Regions from separate parts of the Streptomyces sp. GL_148 genome, predicted to be linked through region 2. Evidence: riboswitches for the same ligand, from Rfam matches in the RefSeq annotation. Region 2 holds a riboswitch; the other holds the start of a gene.
The links. Region 2 has a riboswitch for guanidine ahead of AC3IYI_RS35725 (Ohr family peroxiredoxin). Riboswitches for the same ligand answer to the same signal wherever they lie in the genome.

Region 1 (7,359 bases), 4.6 Mb from region 2:
AGGTCACGCGTGTACCTGACCTCGCTCATGCAGCCCTCCTCGCCTTGCGGCCCCGGTATGTGTCCGTAGCTGCATGGCAGTTGGGGCAGAGGATCCGAAGGTTCTCCTGCCGGTTGTCCCACCACTCGCCATTGATGTGATCGACCTCGTGTCGGAGCGGTTTGCCGTTCCACACCGTGCCGACGCCGCACTCGGCGCATTCCTCGGGAACGCCGACCTTCAGCAGCTCTCGTCGCAAGCGCTGCCCAGGGACCCGGCCGTCCTGCGGATCCCTCAGCGAGAGCGCCGGTCCGAGAGAACCCTTGGGGCGCCTCCGGGTGGCGACGAAGTGCGATGTGTCGATGCCGAGAGCCGCGATCCGCCGCGAGATGCGTGTCTGGTTGCCGCCGACGTTGCTGATGCCGAGCCGGCTGACCACCTCCGAGATGGATGTGGACTCGGCCACCAGCTCCCGGAGCAGCTCCTCCGTGTGCCGTGCCCATTTCGTGGGGAAGTGAGAACAGTCGATTTCCGCTTCCCGCATCTTCGTCCGCAGATAGCGCCTGCTGCCACTGCTCGGCGTGCCGCCGCACCATCGGACTGCGTCGTCCCAGTTGCTTGTCTCGCGGGCCGCTGCTTCCAGTAGCTCTCGCGTGTATCGGACCGCCATCACTTCCCCCTATCGGCCGCGTGTGCGGCCCTCGCATGGAGTAACGGACCGATAGTCGGACAGTTACGGCCGATTCCGTCCGATAAACGGAACGGCCCGCACCGTTTGTGGGGTGCGGGCCGTTCCGGAAGGAGGGGGCGGGGTCAGATGCCCAGGTCCTTGATGATCTTGGCTACGTGGCCCGTGGCCTTGACGTTGTACAGGGCGCGTTCGACCTTGCCCTCCTCGTCGACGATCACCGTGGAGCGGATGACTCCGGTGACGGTCTTGCCGTACAGCTTCTTCTCGCCGAACGCCCCGTACGCCGTCAGGACCTCCTTGGAGGGGTCGCTGACCAGGGTGACCTTCAGGTGCTCCTGCTCGCGGAACTTCGCCAGCTTCTCCGGCTTGTCCGGGGAGACGCCGATGACGTCGTAGCCGGCCGTGGCCAGGACGGCCAGGTTGTCCGTGAAGTCGCAGGCCTGCTTGGTGCAGCCCGGCGTCAGGGCGGTCGGGTAGAAGTACACGATCACCTTGCGGCCCTTGTGGTCGGCGAGCGAGATCTCGTTGCCGTCCGCGTCGGGCAGGGTGAAGGCGGGGGCGATGTCGCCCGGCTCAAGTCGCTCGCTCATGTCAGGAGGCTCCTCGGGAGGGGATCGGTACGGTGTCGAGACTAAGCTGCTGACTGACTGTTCATGGCGGGCTACACCCGCCATGGGACCGACCATGACGACGGAGGCAGCGCGGTGCCGGAAGCCAGGACCCCCGCAATGATCGAGGCGGACATCGTCCGCCGCCGCGAGCAGCTCGCCGAGACGCTCGACGAGATCGGGGTGCGCCTGCACCCCAAGACGATCGTCGGGGACGCCAAGGCGAAGGTGGTCAGCAACGTCGACCACGTCGTCGGCCGTGCGGTGGCGACGGTGAACCGCCTCGTCACCGACGCCCGCGACGGGCTGCGTCACTACGACGGCACGCCGCGCGTCGAGCGGATCGTGCCGGTCGCGCTGCTCGCGGTCGGAGTCGTGGGTCTGGTGGTCGTGTCGGCGGCGCGACGCAAGCGCTGATGACCCTGCGGGGTGCGGGGCGGGTGTGGGCGGGTAGGTTCGGGGCGTGAGCGAGAACACCACCACCCACGACAAGCTGCCCATCCGCATGCTGCACGACCGCGTGCTCGTGAAATCCGATTCGCCGGAGGGTGAGCGCCGCTCGGGCGGCGGCATCCTGATTCCTGCGACGGCCGCGGTCGGCAAGCGGCTGGCCTGGGCCGAGGTGGTCGCGGTCGGGCAGAACGTACGGACGGTCGAGCCGGGGGACCGGGTGCTGTACGACCCCGAGGAGCGGGCCGAGGTGGAGGTGCGCGGGGCGACGTACCTGCTGATGCGGGAGCGGGACCTGCACGCCGTGGCCGCCGAGCGGCTGGGGTCGGAAGACTCGACGGGGCTTTATCTCTAGCCCCCGCAGAGAGCGGGGAAAGGGCCGGTGACCATCGTCACCGGCCCTTTTCGTTCTGTTTTGCTACGGTGGTGGGGAACCCCCGACGAGACGCGCCGTACCGGGTCGCCCTTGGCCAGTGGCCAGTGGCTGCATGACAAGACGACGCACCCCGTTCCGCTCTCGTTCCGGAGGTGCCTGTCATGGCCTGGGTTCTGCTTCTTCTCGCCGGTCTGCTCGAAGTCGGCTGGTCGATCGGTATGAAGTTCACCGAAGGGTTCACGCGGCTGTGGCCGAGCGTGTTCACGGGTGCCGGCATCGTGGCGAGCATGGTGCTGCTGTCGTACGCGGCCAAGACCCTGCCGATCGGTACGGCCTACGGTGTGTGGGTCGGTATCGGCGCGGCCGGGGCGGCGGTGCTCGGTATGGCGGTGCTGGGTGAGCCCGTCACCGCCGCCCGGATCTTCTTCATCTGTCTGCTGCTGGTCGCCGTGGTGGGGCTGAAGGCGACCTCCGGTCACTGAGACCGGGGTGTCGTCCTACTCCAGTAGGTCCGCCGGTGGGCGTAGGCCCTCGGTGGCGCCGCCGCCCTGTGTGCCCGTCGTGGTGCCGGTCGTGGTGCCGGTCGTGGCGCCGCCGTCGGTCTGGCCGCCGGTGTTCTGGCCTCCGTCGGTCTGGCCGCCTGTGGTGTCACCGCCGGTGGTTTGGCCTCCCGTGTTCTGACCCCCGTTCGTCTGGCCCCCGTTCGTCTGCCCGCCGTTCGTTTGGCCTCCGTTCGTTTGGCCTCCGTTCGTCGACGGGCTCCGCGTCGGGCGGCCCGGCCGGTTCGAGGGGCGGTCGCCCGGGGTTTCCTCCGGGGAGGGGGTCGGGTCCGGGTTCACGGTCGGGGGCGGCGGGGGCTGGTTGGCGCCCGGCATGAGTTCCAGGTCGAAGTCGACGGGGTCGCTGTCGGTCAGAGCCGTCTTCGTGTATTGGGCCCAGATCCGGGCCGGGTAGCCGCCGCCCCCGATGCGGGCCTCGCCCAGGGCTCCGTAGAGGGATTCCAGGGCGCCGGTGTCCGGGTCCTGGCCCATCATCGAGACGACCGTGACCAGGTCCGGGGTGTACGCCGCGAACCAGGCCGAGCGGTCCAGTTCGCCGGTCCCCGTCTTGCCGGCGGCCGGGTGGCCGGCGGCCAGGGCGGCCGTACCGGTGCCGTTGTCCACGACGCTGACCAGCATGGACGTGGTGGTGTCGGCGGCTTCGCGGCTGACGGCCTGGGCCGGGTCGCGCTTCGGGAGGGGGACGGTGTCCCCCTCCTTGGTGATCTTCTCGACGAAGGTGTACGGGGTGCGGCGGCCGTGGTCGGCCAGGGTCGCGTAGGCCTGGGTCATGTCCAGGACGCTGGCCTGCATGGTGCCCAGCGCCATGGCCGGTCCCGGGTCGAAGTTCGGGGTGTTCGCGGGGATGCCGAGGGCGATGGCGGTCTGCTTGACCTTGTCGGTGCCGACGTCGACGACCATCTGGGCGAAGACGGAGTTGACGGAGAGGTCGGTGGCGGTGTTGACGGTGATGTTGCCGTAGCTGAGCTGTCCCTCGTTCTCGGGGTTGTAGGGGATGCGGCTGCCGACGACGGGCCGCTTGTTGTCGCCGTTGTAGATCGTGTACGGGGTGATCGTGCGGCCGTCCTGGGTGTGCGAGCCGTTCTGGACGGCGGAGGCGAAGACGAACGGCTTGAAGGTGGAGGCCACTTGGTAGTCGTGCCGGGTGGCGTTGTTGACGTACTGCTTGGTGTAGTCGATGCCGCCGTACAGGGCGACGACCTTGCCGGTGGCCGGGTCGATGGAGACGGCTCCGGTGCGGACGTTGCGGTCCGCCTTGTTCTTCGCGGGGTCGAGCTTGCTGACCATCTTGTCGTTGACGGCGTCGACCATGGCGGTCTGGCGGGTCTTGTCGATGGTGGTGGTGATGCGGTAGCCGCCCTCGGCGAGGGTCTTGTCGTCGAGGATCTTGTTCTCGGCGATGTAGTCCTTGACGGCCTCGACGAGGTATCCGCGCTGTCCGGAGAGGCCGGCGGCCGGGCGGATCTTGCCGGGCTCGGGGAACTGGGTGGCCGCGCGTTCGGCGGGCGTCATCCAGCCCTTCTTGACCATGCCGTCGAGCACGTAGTTCCAGCGGGCGAGGGCGCGGCCGCGGCCCTGGGGGTGGGCGACCACGTCGAAGGCGCTGGGGGAGTTGAGGAGGGTGGCGAGGTAAGCGCCCTCGGCGGGGTTAAGTTTGCCGACGTCCTTGCCGTAGTAGGCCTGGGCGGCGGCCTGGATGCCGTAGGCGTTGCGGCCGAAGTAGCTGGTGTTCAGGTACCCCTCGAGGATGTAGTTCTTCGACTTCTCACGACCGAGCTTGATCGCGATGAAGAACTCCTTCACCTTCCGCTTGATCGTTTGTTCTTGGCCCAGGTAGTAGTTCTTGACGTACTGCTGGGTGATGGTCGATCCGGACTGGGTGCCCTTGCCGGTCGCGGTGTTCCAGGCGGCGCGCAGCATCGCCGCGGGGTCCACCGCCCGTTCGGAGTGGAAGTCGCGGTCCTCGGCGGCCAGTACGGCTTCCTGGACGCTCCGGGGGATCTGGGAGAGCGGCACGTTGACGCGGTTGACCTCGCCGTCGCGGGCGAGCTGGGTGCCGTCGGTGTAGAGGTAGACGTTGGACTGCGCCGTGGCGGCCGCGTTGGCGGGCGGGATGTGGACCAGCAGGTAGCCGGCCACGAGGGCGCCGCCGATGAGCAGGGCGAGCAGGAGGAGGGCGCCCAGGACCATGCGCCAGGTCGGGAGGAGGCGGCGCCAGCCGGTGCGCTTGCGATTGGCCTTCTTGGCCGCCTTCGCCCGCTGCTTCTCCGCCTTGTCCGCCTTCTTCGCATCCTTGGCCGTGGGTGGGGTTCCGGGTTGCGGGGCCGCGCCGGCGCCGGTGGCCTGCTGCCCGTCGGGGGTGTCGGGATCGCGAGGCGTCCAGCCGGGCGGTGGTGACGGGTCGCTCATCTCCGGGACTCCTCGGCGCCGTACGAAATATCCACATCTGTACCTCATGCTGTCTACCCGATGGCCGCCGGTTCCGCTCCGGACGGGCGTAATTCGTTCGCGTGGATCGCCCCTCCGCACTAAGCTCGCGCGCTTTGGCCGACGTAGGAACGACGCAGCAACGGAACGACGCAGCAACGATTCGGGAAACGGAGGGGATGGGGTGCGCCAGCCGATGGCCGGGCGAGCAGGGCTCTACGGGGCGGTCGCCGCCGGGGGGTTTCGCAGGTACGCCACCTACGGGACGGCCACCGCGGCCGGGGTGTTCACCAACACCGTGTTCGGCTTCATCCTGGCCTATACGTACATCGCGCTCTGGGACGAGCGGCCCGGGCTCGGGGGCTACGACCAGTCCGAGGCCCTCACGTTCATGTGGGTCAGTCAGGCGCTGCTCGCCGCCGGGGCGCTGATCGGCGGCGGCTTCCAGGAGGAGTTCCAAGAGCGCGTCCGTACGGGTGACATCGCCGTCGACCTGTACCGTCCGGCCGATCTCCAGGCGTGGTGGCTCGCGGGTGACTTGGGCCGGGCGGGGTTTCAACTCCTGGGCCGCGGCGTAGTACCGCTGGTCGTCGGCGGGCTCGCCTTCCAACTGGCGCTGCCCACCGCCCCGCTGCGCTGGCTGCTCTTCCTGGTCTCCGTGTTCCTCGGGCTGGTGGTGAGCTTCGCGCTGCGCTACCTGCTGGGGCTGGCGGCCTTCTGGCTGATGGACGGGGCGGGGATCAACCTGATGGCCACGGTCGTCTCCATCTTCTTCTCCGGGATGCTGCTGCCGCTGACCGTGTTCCCGGGCGCTTTCGGGGAGTTCGTCCGCGTCCTGCCCTGGGCGGCGATGCTCCAGGTGCCGGTGGACGTGCTGCTCGGCCGGGGTGGGGGCGTCGCGGGGGCCGCGGGTACGGCGGGGGCGCTGGGCTTCCAGGCCGCGTGGGCGGTGGTGCTGCTCGGGCTGGGGCGGCTGGTGCAGTCGGCGGCGACGCGGAAGGTGGTGGTTCAGGGTGGCTGAGCGGGTGGTGGAGGGCGGGGCCGGGGGAGCGGCCGGAGGCGCGGCCGGCGGAGCGCCCGGGGGAGCGGCCCGGGGGACTGCGTTGGCTGAAAGGGCGGTGGAGCCCGGGCTCCTCGTCCCGCGGCGCAGCCGCGTCCTGGAAGGGCTGCGCGGCTACGGGCTGATCGCCGCGATGTGGATCCGGTCGACGATGACGTACCGCACGTCCTTCTTCCTCTCGACCTTCGGCAACGCGGCCATCACGCTCCTCGATTTCGTCGCGATCACGATCATGTTCTCGCACGTGGATGAGCTGGGCGGCTTCACGCTGCCCGAGATCGCCCTGCTGTACGGGTCCTGCTCGGCCTCTCTGGGCCTGGCCGACCTGCTGCTCGGCAACACCGACCGGATCGGCACCCGGATCCGCGACGGCTCCCTCGACACCATGCTGGTGCGCCCGGTCCCGGTGCTCGCCCAGGTGGCGGCCGACCGGTTCGCGCTGCGCCGGCTGGGTCGGATCGTGCAGGGGCTCGCCGTGCTGGGGTGGGCCGTCTCGGAGCTGGACCAGCTGCACTGGACCGTCGGGAAGGTGCTGATGGTGCCCGTGATGATCACGGCCGGGGCGGCGATCTTCGGCGCGGTGATGGTGGCCGGGGCGGCCTTCCAGTTCCTCGCCGGGGACGCCGCGGAGGTGCAGAACAGCTTCACCTACGGCGGCTGCACCATGCTCCAGTACCCGCCGACCATCTTCGCGAAGGACCTGCTGCGCGGGGTGACCTTCATCGTGCCGCTCGCCTTCGTCAACTGGCTGCCCGCCCTGTACGTGCTGGGCCGGCCCGATCCGCTGGGGCTGCCGGGGTGGGTGGCGTACGCGAGCCCGCTGGTGGCCTTCGTGGTGTTCCTCCCCGCGTCGCTGGCCTGGCGCGCGGGGGTCCGTTCGTACCGCAGTACGGGGAGCTAGCCGTGTCGGATGCACTCGTTTCATTGCACGAGGTCGAGAAGGTCTTCGACGTACGGCGCCGGGTGGGCCTGGTGCGCCGGGAGAAACGGCAGGTCAGAGCCGTGAACGGGATCAGCTTCGAGGTGGCTCGGGGCGAGATGGTCGGCTACATCGGCCCCAACGGCGCCGGCAAGTCGACCACCATCAAGATGCTGACCGGCATCCTGACCCCGAGCGGCGGCCGGCTGCGGGTCGCCGGCATCGACCCGGCGCGGGAGCGGATGCGCCTCGCGCACCGGATCGGCGTGGTGTTCGGGCAGCGCACGAC
Region 2 (7,359 bases):
GTCGGTGCCGATCCCGTACCCGGCACCGTACGTGGCGCGCAGGGCGGCGTGCCTGCGCGCCTCGGCGGCGAACGCGGGCGCCTCGTACATGTGGCCCGTGATGAAGCCGCCCAGGCGGTAGACCCGCTCGGTCCAGCTGTCGTCCATCCAGCCGTGGGTGGAGAGCACGCCGGAGTAGCGTTCGGTTTCGAGCACGCGCAGCGCCTGGTTGGCCGCCTTGACGCTCATGTGGTCGATTTCCAGCATCATGTGGCGCTTGGTCATGCCCAGCACCGCGTACTCGCCCAGTGCGGTCAGGCCACGGCGGTTGCACTGCGCGGCGGCCTGCAAGGAGGCGCCGTACTGCGGCAGTTCGACGCCTTCCGGCAGGGCTCCCCGGATCCGGGCCTCCGCCTGCGCCTGCGCCTGCGCCTGTGCCTGCGTCTCGGAGGTGCCGGGGTCCTCGGCCGTCACGGCGGCACGTACCTCCGCATGGCCCTCGGCGGCGAGTCCGAAGCCGATCGGGTTGTCGTGCGCGGCGCCGGGGCAGGGCTCCGTGCTCCAGAAGGTGCCCGTCGACAGGAACTGGCCGACGTTGATGGCCATGCCCTGGGTGCCCGAGTCGAACCGGACGCCGCACAGGGCGTTGTCGAACTTGTGGCAGAGGAACATGCTGCGCACGCCGAGCCGGTGCAGTTCGTCGAGGCCGCGGTCGATGTCGGCCATGGTGCAGCGGGCGCCGTCCAACACCTGCTTGCAGCCGAACGGTTCGGAGGTCTCCACCCCGAGCACGACGGCGAGCTTGCCCTCCTGGATGACCTTGCGGGCCTGGCCGGGCTCGGTGACGACCCGGAACCAGCCCTTGCCGGCGCCGCCGTACATGGTGTCGACGTGGTCCTGGAGCTCGTACGTCTTCTGGATCTGGAGCCTGATCGCGGTCATCTCGTCGCAGCCGCGGTCCTTGAAGAAGTAGAGCGAGCAGATGACGCCGTTGGTGACCATGTCGTTCACCAGGATCCGCTGGCCGCCCCGCCAGGCCCGCTCCACCCAGGCGTAGTACGTCTGCTGGTGGGTGGCGGAGTCGTGGGCCGGCCAGTCGCGGAACGTCGGCCAGCCGGTCGGGTCGTGCCGGCCGTCACCGCCCTTGGTGATCATGTCGAAGAGGGCGAGGACGCCGTTCGGGTAGTGCTCGGGGCAGTCCTTGAGGGCGTCCGCCACCCCCGCCGCGGAGAAGGTCTTTCCGCAGACCAGCCGTCCTCCGAAGCCCTCGTCGGACATCAGGTGCACGTGCCCGTCGACGTATCCGCGGACCCGGCCCTGGTCGTCGGTCCCGGTGAACGGCTCCCCCGTGACGTTGACCTGCGAGTCGGGGGCCGGGCGCGCCACGGGTTCCCACCACTGCGGGCCCGCCGCCGCGCCGGCGGTCGGGGGGCCGAGCAGCAGGGCGACCAGTGCGAGGACCAGGCCGGTTAACAGGTACCGGCTTCGCCCGGGGGCTCTTCGTCGGTTCATCCCCATCCCTTTCTCCTTCACGATGCGTTCATGACATGACGTGGGCGCGGACCAGGGCCAGGTACTCGGCCGCCAGGCGATGGCAGTCGCCGGGCCACCGTGCGGAGACGTAGTTGCCGTCCTTGACGGTGAAGCCGCGTCCGGGCCGCGCGGCGGTGTCGCGGACGGGCAGCGACGGGCCGGCGAGGAAGTGGCCCGGATCGGCGAGCGCCGCGGTGACCTCCTGCTGCACGGTGGTGCGGTACGTGCGGTAGTAGCGCCCCAGCCAGAACCGGGTGAGGTTCCACCCGGTCAGCTCCAGCAGGGACGTCAAGGCCGTTGTCCGCCGGCCGTGGAGGACCGAGCGCCCGGTGGCGGGATCCTTGGCCCGGGCGGCGAGCAGCACTCCGTGGCAGACGGCTCCCACCGGCAGCCCCTGGGTGAAGACCCGGGCGAACAGGTACTGGGCGGTGGCGTCCTCGAGCAGCGTCCGCATGCCCGCGGCGTGGCCGCCGGGTACGAACAGGCCCGTGATGTCGGCCGGGTTGACCTCCTTGTACGAGGAGGGGGCGAGGAAATGGGGGTCCTCGGTGAGGTCCCGGTAGGCGGCGAGCTCGGCGCGGCGGGTCATCAGCCAGGGCGACAGCCAGGAGAAGCCGAGGTGCGTGAGCCGGGGGTCGGCGTACGCGGCCTCCCCGGCCGGGGTCGCGAACCGCACCTCGAAGCCGGCCTGCCGCAGTGCGGCCCAGGGAACCGCCGCCTCGGTGGGGTCGTAGTCTCCCGCGGGGAGCAGGAAGAGAATCACGGCGTACTCCTCTGAGCGGTGGTGATCGCGGCAGCAAGAGCGGCACGCTCCCCGAACGGGGGGCGCTGGAGCGTGCCGCTCTTGCTGCCCGAAGGCCGACCTTAGGAGCAGCCGTCGGCGCCGTCATTCACTTCGGCGGCCAATCCGTTGACTCTCCGGACCGGCGCCCGGCGTCGTCCCGCGGGCGGTGCTGACGGGGGCGGCGGCGACGCGGGCGGTGTTGACGCGGGCGGTGCATCCGCATTGACTGACCGATGTGTCAGCCATCGAGCCGCCCTCCGTCACCGCGTGCTACGCCCTCGCCGTCCTGAGCGCCACGGCGGAGGGCACCGGCGGGTCGGCCTCCTGGACCTTGCCCACGGACCGGCTGGAGTTCGGCGAGATGCGTGCCCTGTGGGACGAAGTGCTCGGCGCCGTGGGCGCCGGCCCGCACACCGGGCTCCTCGTGGGCGACCGCATCAGGCCCGAGGGGCTGCACATCCTGGGCCACCTCGTCCTCACCTGCGCCAGCCTCGCGGAAGCCGCGCAGGCGGCCGAGCGCTACCACCCCCTGGTGAGCCAGGCGGGCACGGTGACCTTGCACCGCCGGGACGGCGTCGGGCGGGTCGGTTACCGGCCGAACGTCGACCCGGAGGCCATGCATCCCCAGCAGGTGGAGGCGGTCGTCAGCAGCATGGTGCGGGCGGGCCGCTGGATCGCCGGCGACGGCTGGGCGCCCCTGGCCGTGTCCTTCGCCCACCCCCGCAGGGGCTCGGCGGAGCCTTACGCCCGCGTCCTCGGCTGCCCCGTCGCCTTCGACGCCCCGGAGACCGCGATCACGGTCGCCGACGAGGACCTCGACCGGCGCCGCCCCCTCTACGACCCGGCGCTCAACGCCCTGCACCGGGCCTACGCCGACCGGCTCCTGCACCAGCTGTCCGCGGCCGTGACCGTCGCCGGGCGCGTACGGCAGTGGCTGGAGCACGCCGCGCTCGAGGACGCGGGCCCCGAGGGCCCCGCCAAGGAGCTCAGCCTCAGCGTCCGGACCCTGCGCAGGGCCCTGCACGCGGAGGGCACGTCGTGGCGCGCGCTCCTCGACACTGCCCGCCACGGCCGGGCCGGGCGGCTGCTGGAGACCACGGACCTGCCGCTGGACCGGATCGCGCCGCTCGTCGGCCTGAGCGGTGCGACGGCCCTGGTCCGTGCCTTCACCCGGTGGGAGGGCATGCCTCCGGGGGCGTACCGCAGTCGGCACCGGCCCGCGTCCGCGGATCGCGACGCGGCCGGCCGCGGGTGAGGAGGGTCACCGCGGGCGACGCCCCGGCCGGCCGTCTCCGTTGCTAGATTGTCCGGCGGCCGACCCGAGGCCCCGGACGAGATGCGCCGTACCCGGTTACGCACGACGACGCGCGAGGTGCCGCACCAGCGGCGCCTTCCGCTGTCCGCACCCGGGCAGCGTCCTCGTCGAGCAAGATGGGCCGAACGCCATGACCGTGCCACTCACCCGCAGCCTGTACCGGACGACCGCGCACGCCGCCGGGGGCCGCACCGGATCCGTCCGCACCGACGACGGCCGCCTGGACGTGCGCCTGGCCCCGCCGCGCAAGAAGGTCCCGGGCACCACCAACCCCGAGCAGCTGTTCGCGGCCGGTTTCGCCGCCTGCTTCACCTCCGCGCTCGCGGAGGTCGCCGCCGAGTTCGGGGCGGACGCCTCCGCCGCGCGGGTGGCGTGCGAAGTGCAGCTCGGCACCACGGACACGCCCGCGGGCTACGGCCTCGCGGTGGCCCTCACCGTCAGCCTGCCCGGGTGGCGGGCGGCAGACCTCCAGCCGCTGCTGCACCGGGCGGACGCGGTCTGCCCCTACTCGCAGGCGGTACGCGGCAACGTACCGCTGACGCTCCTGGCCCTGGACGACCCCGCTCCCGCTGACGGGGCCTGAGCTCCGGCCGGTACGGTGACGGCATCCCTCGCGGCCCCGCTCACAGCATGACGTGCTTGACCTGGGTGTAGTCCAGGAGGCCGGACAGGGAGAGGTCGCTGCCGTAGCCGGAGTGTTTGACTCCGCCGTGGGGCATCTCGGAGACCGTGGTGCCGTGGGTGTTCACCCAGACGATGCCGGTGTGCAGGGCGCGGGTGGCGCGCATCGCGCGATCGTGGCCGGTGGTCCACACGCTCGCGGCCAGGCCGAAGCGCACGCCGTTGGCGAGGTGCAGGGCCTCGGCCTCGTCCGCGAAGGACTGGACGGTCACGACGGGTCCGAAGGTCTCCTCCTGCACGATCTCGTCGTCCTGGCGGACGCCCGCGACCACGGTGGGCTCGTGAAAGAAGCCGGGGCGCGGGAGCCGGCTGCCTCCGGTGACGATCCCGGCGTGGGGTGGCAGACGGTCCAGCAGTCCCCGTACGGAGGCGAGTTGGGCGGCGTTGTTGAGGGGGCCGAAGTCGGCGCCGGCGCGGAGCCCGGCGGCCTCGGCGGCGAAGGCCCCGAGGAACGCGTCGTGGATCCGGCGGTGGATTAGGAGCCGGGTGGGCGCGGTGCAGTCCTGGCCCGCGTTGTAGTAGGCGACCGCGGCGAGGGCGGCGGCGGTGGCCTTCACGTCCACGTCCTCGTGGACGATGACGGGTGCGTTGCCGCCGAGTTCCAGATGGACCCGCTTGAGGCCGGCCGCGGCGGCCGCCGCGATCTCCCGTCCGGCTCGGACGCTGCCGGTGACGGCGATCAGGGCGACCGCCGGATGGGCGGTGAGGGCGCGGCCGGTGTCGCGGTCTCCGCAGACGACGTTGAGCACGCCCGGCGGCAGGTGTTCCGCGGCGATCCGGGCCAGGAGCACGGACGAGGACGGGGTGGTGTCGGCGGGCTTGAGCACGGTGGTGTTTCCGGCGGCGATGGCCGGAGCGATCTTCCATGCGGCCATCATCAGCGGGTAGTTCCAGGGGGTGATCTGGGCGCAGACGCCGACCGGTTCGCGGCGCAGCAGGGAGGTGCGGCCCTCGGTGTACTCGGCCGCGGCGGCGCCGGGGAGGTTCCTCGCGGCTCCGGCGAAGTAGCGGACGGCGTCGGCGATCGCGGGCAGTTCGTCGTCCCTGAACTGCCCGGCGGGCTTGCCGGTGTCCCCGGTCTCGGCTGCCGTGAAAGCCTCCGCGTGCGCCTCGATGGCGTCGGCGACGGCGAGGAGGGCGCGCTGGCGTTCTGCCGGGGTGGTGAGGGACCACTGTCCGTACGCGGCCGCCGCCGCGAGGCAGGCCGCGTCCGTGTCGGCGGGGCCCGATCGCGGGGCGTGGCGGTGCACGCGGCCGGTGGCGGGGTCGGTGAGGGCCATGGTCTCGCCCGAGGCAGCGGGCTGGTCCACTCCCCCGATGTGGTTGCGCAGGGGCCCGATGTGGTGCTCCAGGGGGCCGATGTGGTGGTCCAGGGGTCCGATGTGGGGATGCAGGGCCTCAGCCACGGCGCAGGGCCTCCTCGGCGGCGGCGCGTCCGGTGCGGACGGCGCCTTCCATGTAGCCGGCCACCCACTGGTCGGATCCGCAGACGTAGAAGGGTGGTTCGTGGGTGCCGTGCCGGGGGCCGACGGCCATGACGTCGCCGGGGGTCCACTGGGTGACGTACCCCTGGGTCCACGGGTCGGTGCCCCACATGCGGATGAACGTGGCGAGCGGCTGGTACGCCTCGTCGCCGTAGAGGCGCGCTACGTCGGCCAGTAGTTCGGCGGTGCGCAGGGCGGCGGGCGTGGCGAGAAGGACGCCGTAGCGTTCGGGCGGGACGAGGGCGGAGAGGATTCCTTCGCTCTGCGGCCAGGTGCTGCCGAGGACCCCTTCGCTTTCGGAGAGGCCGCTGAGGCCCTGGTCGCGCCAGAAGGGTCTGACGTACGCGGCGGTGAACTTGGCGGCGAGGGCGTGGCGTTGGCGGTGCAGGGAGGAGAGCCGCTCGTCCGAGACTCCGGTGACGGCGACCGCGCGGAGCGGGCCGGCCGGGAGGGCGCTGACCACGGCGGCGGCGGTGAGGGTTTCGCCGCCGGCCAGGCGTACGGAGCTGCGGCCGGGCCGTCGTATCGCGACCGCCTCGACGGGTGAGCCCGTACGGATCCGGCCGCCGAGGGCCTGGGCCATGCGCAGGGCCACGGTCGCCGAGCCCTCGGCTACGCGCAGGCCCTCCCACGCCTCGTACTCGTAGTGGCCGGTGCCGGGTACGGCGGCGTGTTTGCGGAGGGCCGCGAGCAGGGAGGTCCGTTCGCAGGAGCCGTCGGCGAGGGCGAGTCGGCCGATCTCCCAGAGGCGTACGACGGCCTGGGTGGCGCCCTGGGCGCGGAGCCAGTCGCCGACGGACAGCCGGTCGACGGGTACGGCCTCGGGGTGGGACCAGGGGTCGGCGGGGTCGACGGTCGCGGCGAGCGCCGTGAACGCGGCGGTGACCTTGGCGTGGCAGGCGTCGTCGCCGGGGCCGAACCAGTGGGGCGGGTCCGCGGCGGACACCCCTTCGGGAGTCGCGCGGATGAGGGCGCCGGGCTCGGCGACGTAGCTGGGGACCAGGGTGAGGCCCAGTTCCGCGGCCAGGGCCGTGTAGGCGGTGTGGGCCCGGCCCACCACCTCCCCGCCGAGCTGGACCAGCCGGCCGTCGGGGAGGGTGGTCTGTTCGACGCGTCCGCCGACGCGGTCGCGGGCCTCGACGACGAGGACGTCGGCCCCGCCCTCGGCCAGGTCGCGCGCGGCGGCGAGACCCGCCAGTCCGGCGCCGAGCACGATGACGTCGTGGTTCATGGGGTGTGCTTCCTTCGGTCGGTGCCGGATGGCAGCGGGGCGCGGGGAGGACCGGTCAGTCGAGGACCAGGCAGTGTTCGGGGTTCCAGCCGATCTCGACCCGCTCGCCGCCGCTCCAGCGGTCCTCCATGCGGGAGCGGACGGTGTTCTGCTCCAGGACGGACACCGTGATGCCGGGAGCCAGTTCGATGAGGTAGGTGGTGGTCGGGCCGGAGTAGACGGTCTCCCGGACGACTCCGCTGACCTGGGCCATGCCCGGTTCGAAGCCGGAGAGCCAGATCTTCTCGGGGCGGATCGAGAGGCTGACCCGGCTGCCGTCGGGGACGCCGGACCGGGGACCGACGGGCAGGGC

Region 1: it holds a riboswitch for guanidine, as region 2 does, so the genes downstream of both, AC3IYI_RS14920 (DMT family transporter) here and AC3IYI_RS35725 (Ohr family peroxiredoxin) in region 2, are expected to answer to the same signal.

The regions. Positions count from the first base shown of each region.
Region 1 covers NZ_CM174396.1:3,274,437-3,281,795, reverse strand. Annotated here, with positions in the region: gene AC3IYI_RS14945 (HNH endonuclease) at 1-29, opposite strand, end outside; gene AC3IYI_RS14940 (HNH endonuclease family protein) at 26-649, opposite strand; gene bcp (thioredoxin-dependent thiol peroxidase) at 793-1,260, opposite strand; gene AC3IYI_RS14930 (DUF3618 domain-containing protein) at 1,399-1,695, shown strand; gene AC3IYI_RS14925 (GroES family chaperonin) at 1,742-2,083, shown strand; guanidine-III (ykkC-III) riboswitch at 2,141-2,234, shown strand; gene AC3IYI_RS14920 (DMT family transporter) at 2,266-2,586, shown strand; gene AC3IYI_RS14915 (transglycosylase domain-containing protein) at 2,602-5,073, opposite strand; gene AC3IYI_RS14910 (ABC transporter permease) at 5,288-6,112, shown strand; gene AC3IYI_RS14905 (ABC transporter permease) at 6,285-7,052, shown strand; gene AC3IYI_RS14900 (ABC transporter ATP-binding protein) at 7,055-7,359, shown strand, end outside.
Region 2 covers NZ_CM174396.1:7,911,315-7,918,673, reverse strand. Annotated here, with positions in the region: gene AC3IYI_RS35740 (discoidin domain-containing protein) at 1-1,491, opposite strand, end outside; gene AC3IYI_RS35735 (type 1 glutamine amidotransferase domain-containing protein) at 1,520-2,275, opposite strand; gene AC3IYI_RS35730 (AraC family transcriptional regulator) at 2,532-3,551, shown strand; guanidine-III (ykkC-III) riboswitch at 3,604-3,666, shown strand; gene AC3IYI_RS35725 (Ohr family peroxiredoxin) at 3,742-4,194, shown strand; gene AC3IYI_RS35720 (aldehyde dehydrogenase family protein) at 4,235-5,572, opposite strand; gene AC3IYI_RS35715 (flavin monoamine oxidase family protein) at 5,691-7,007, opposite strand; gene AC3IYI_RS35710 (ABC transporter ATP-binding protein) at 7,063-7,359, opposite strand, start outside.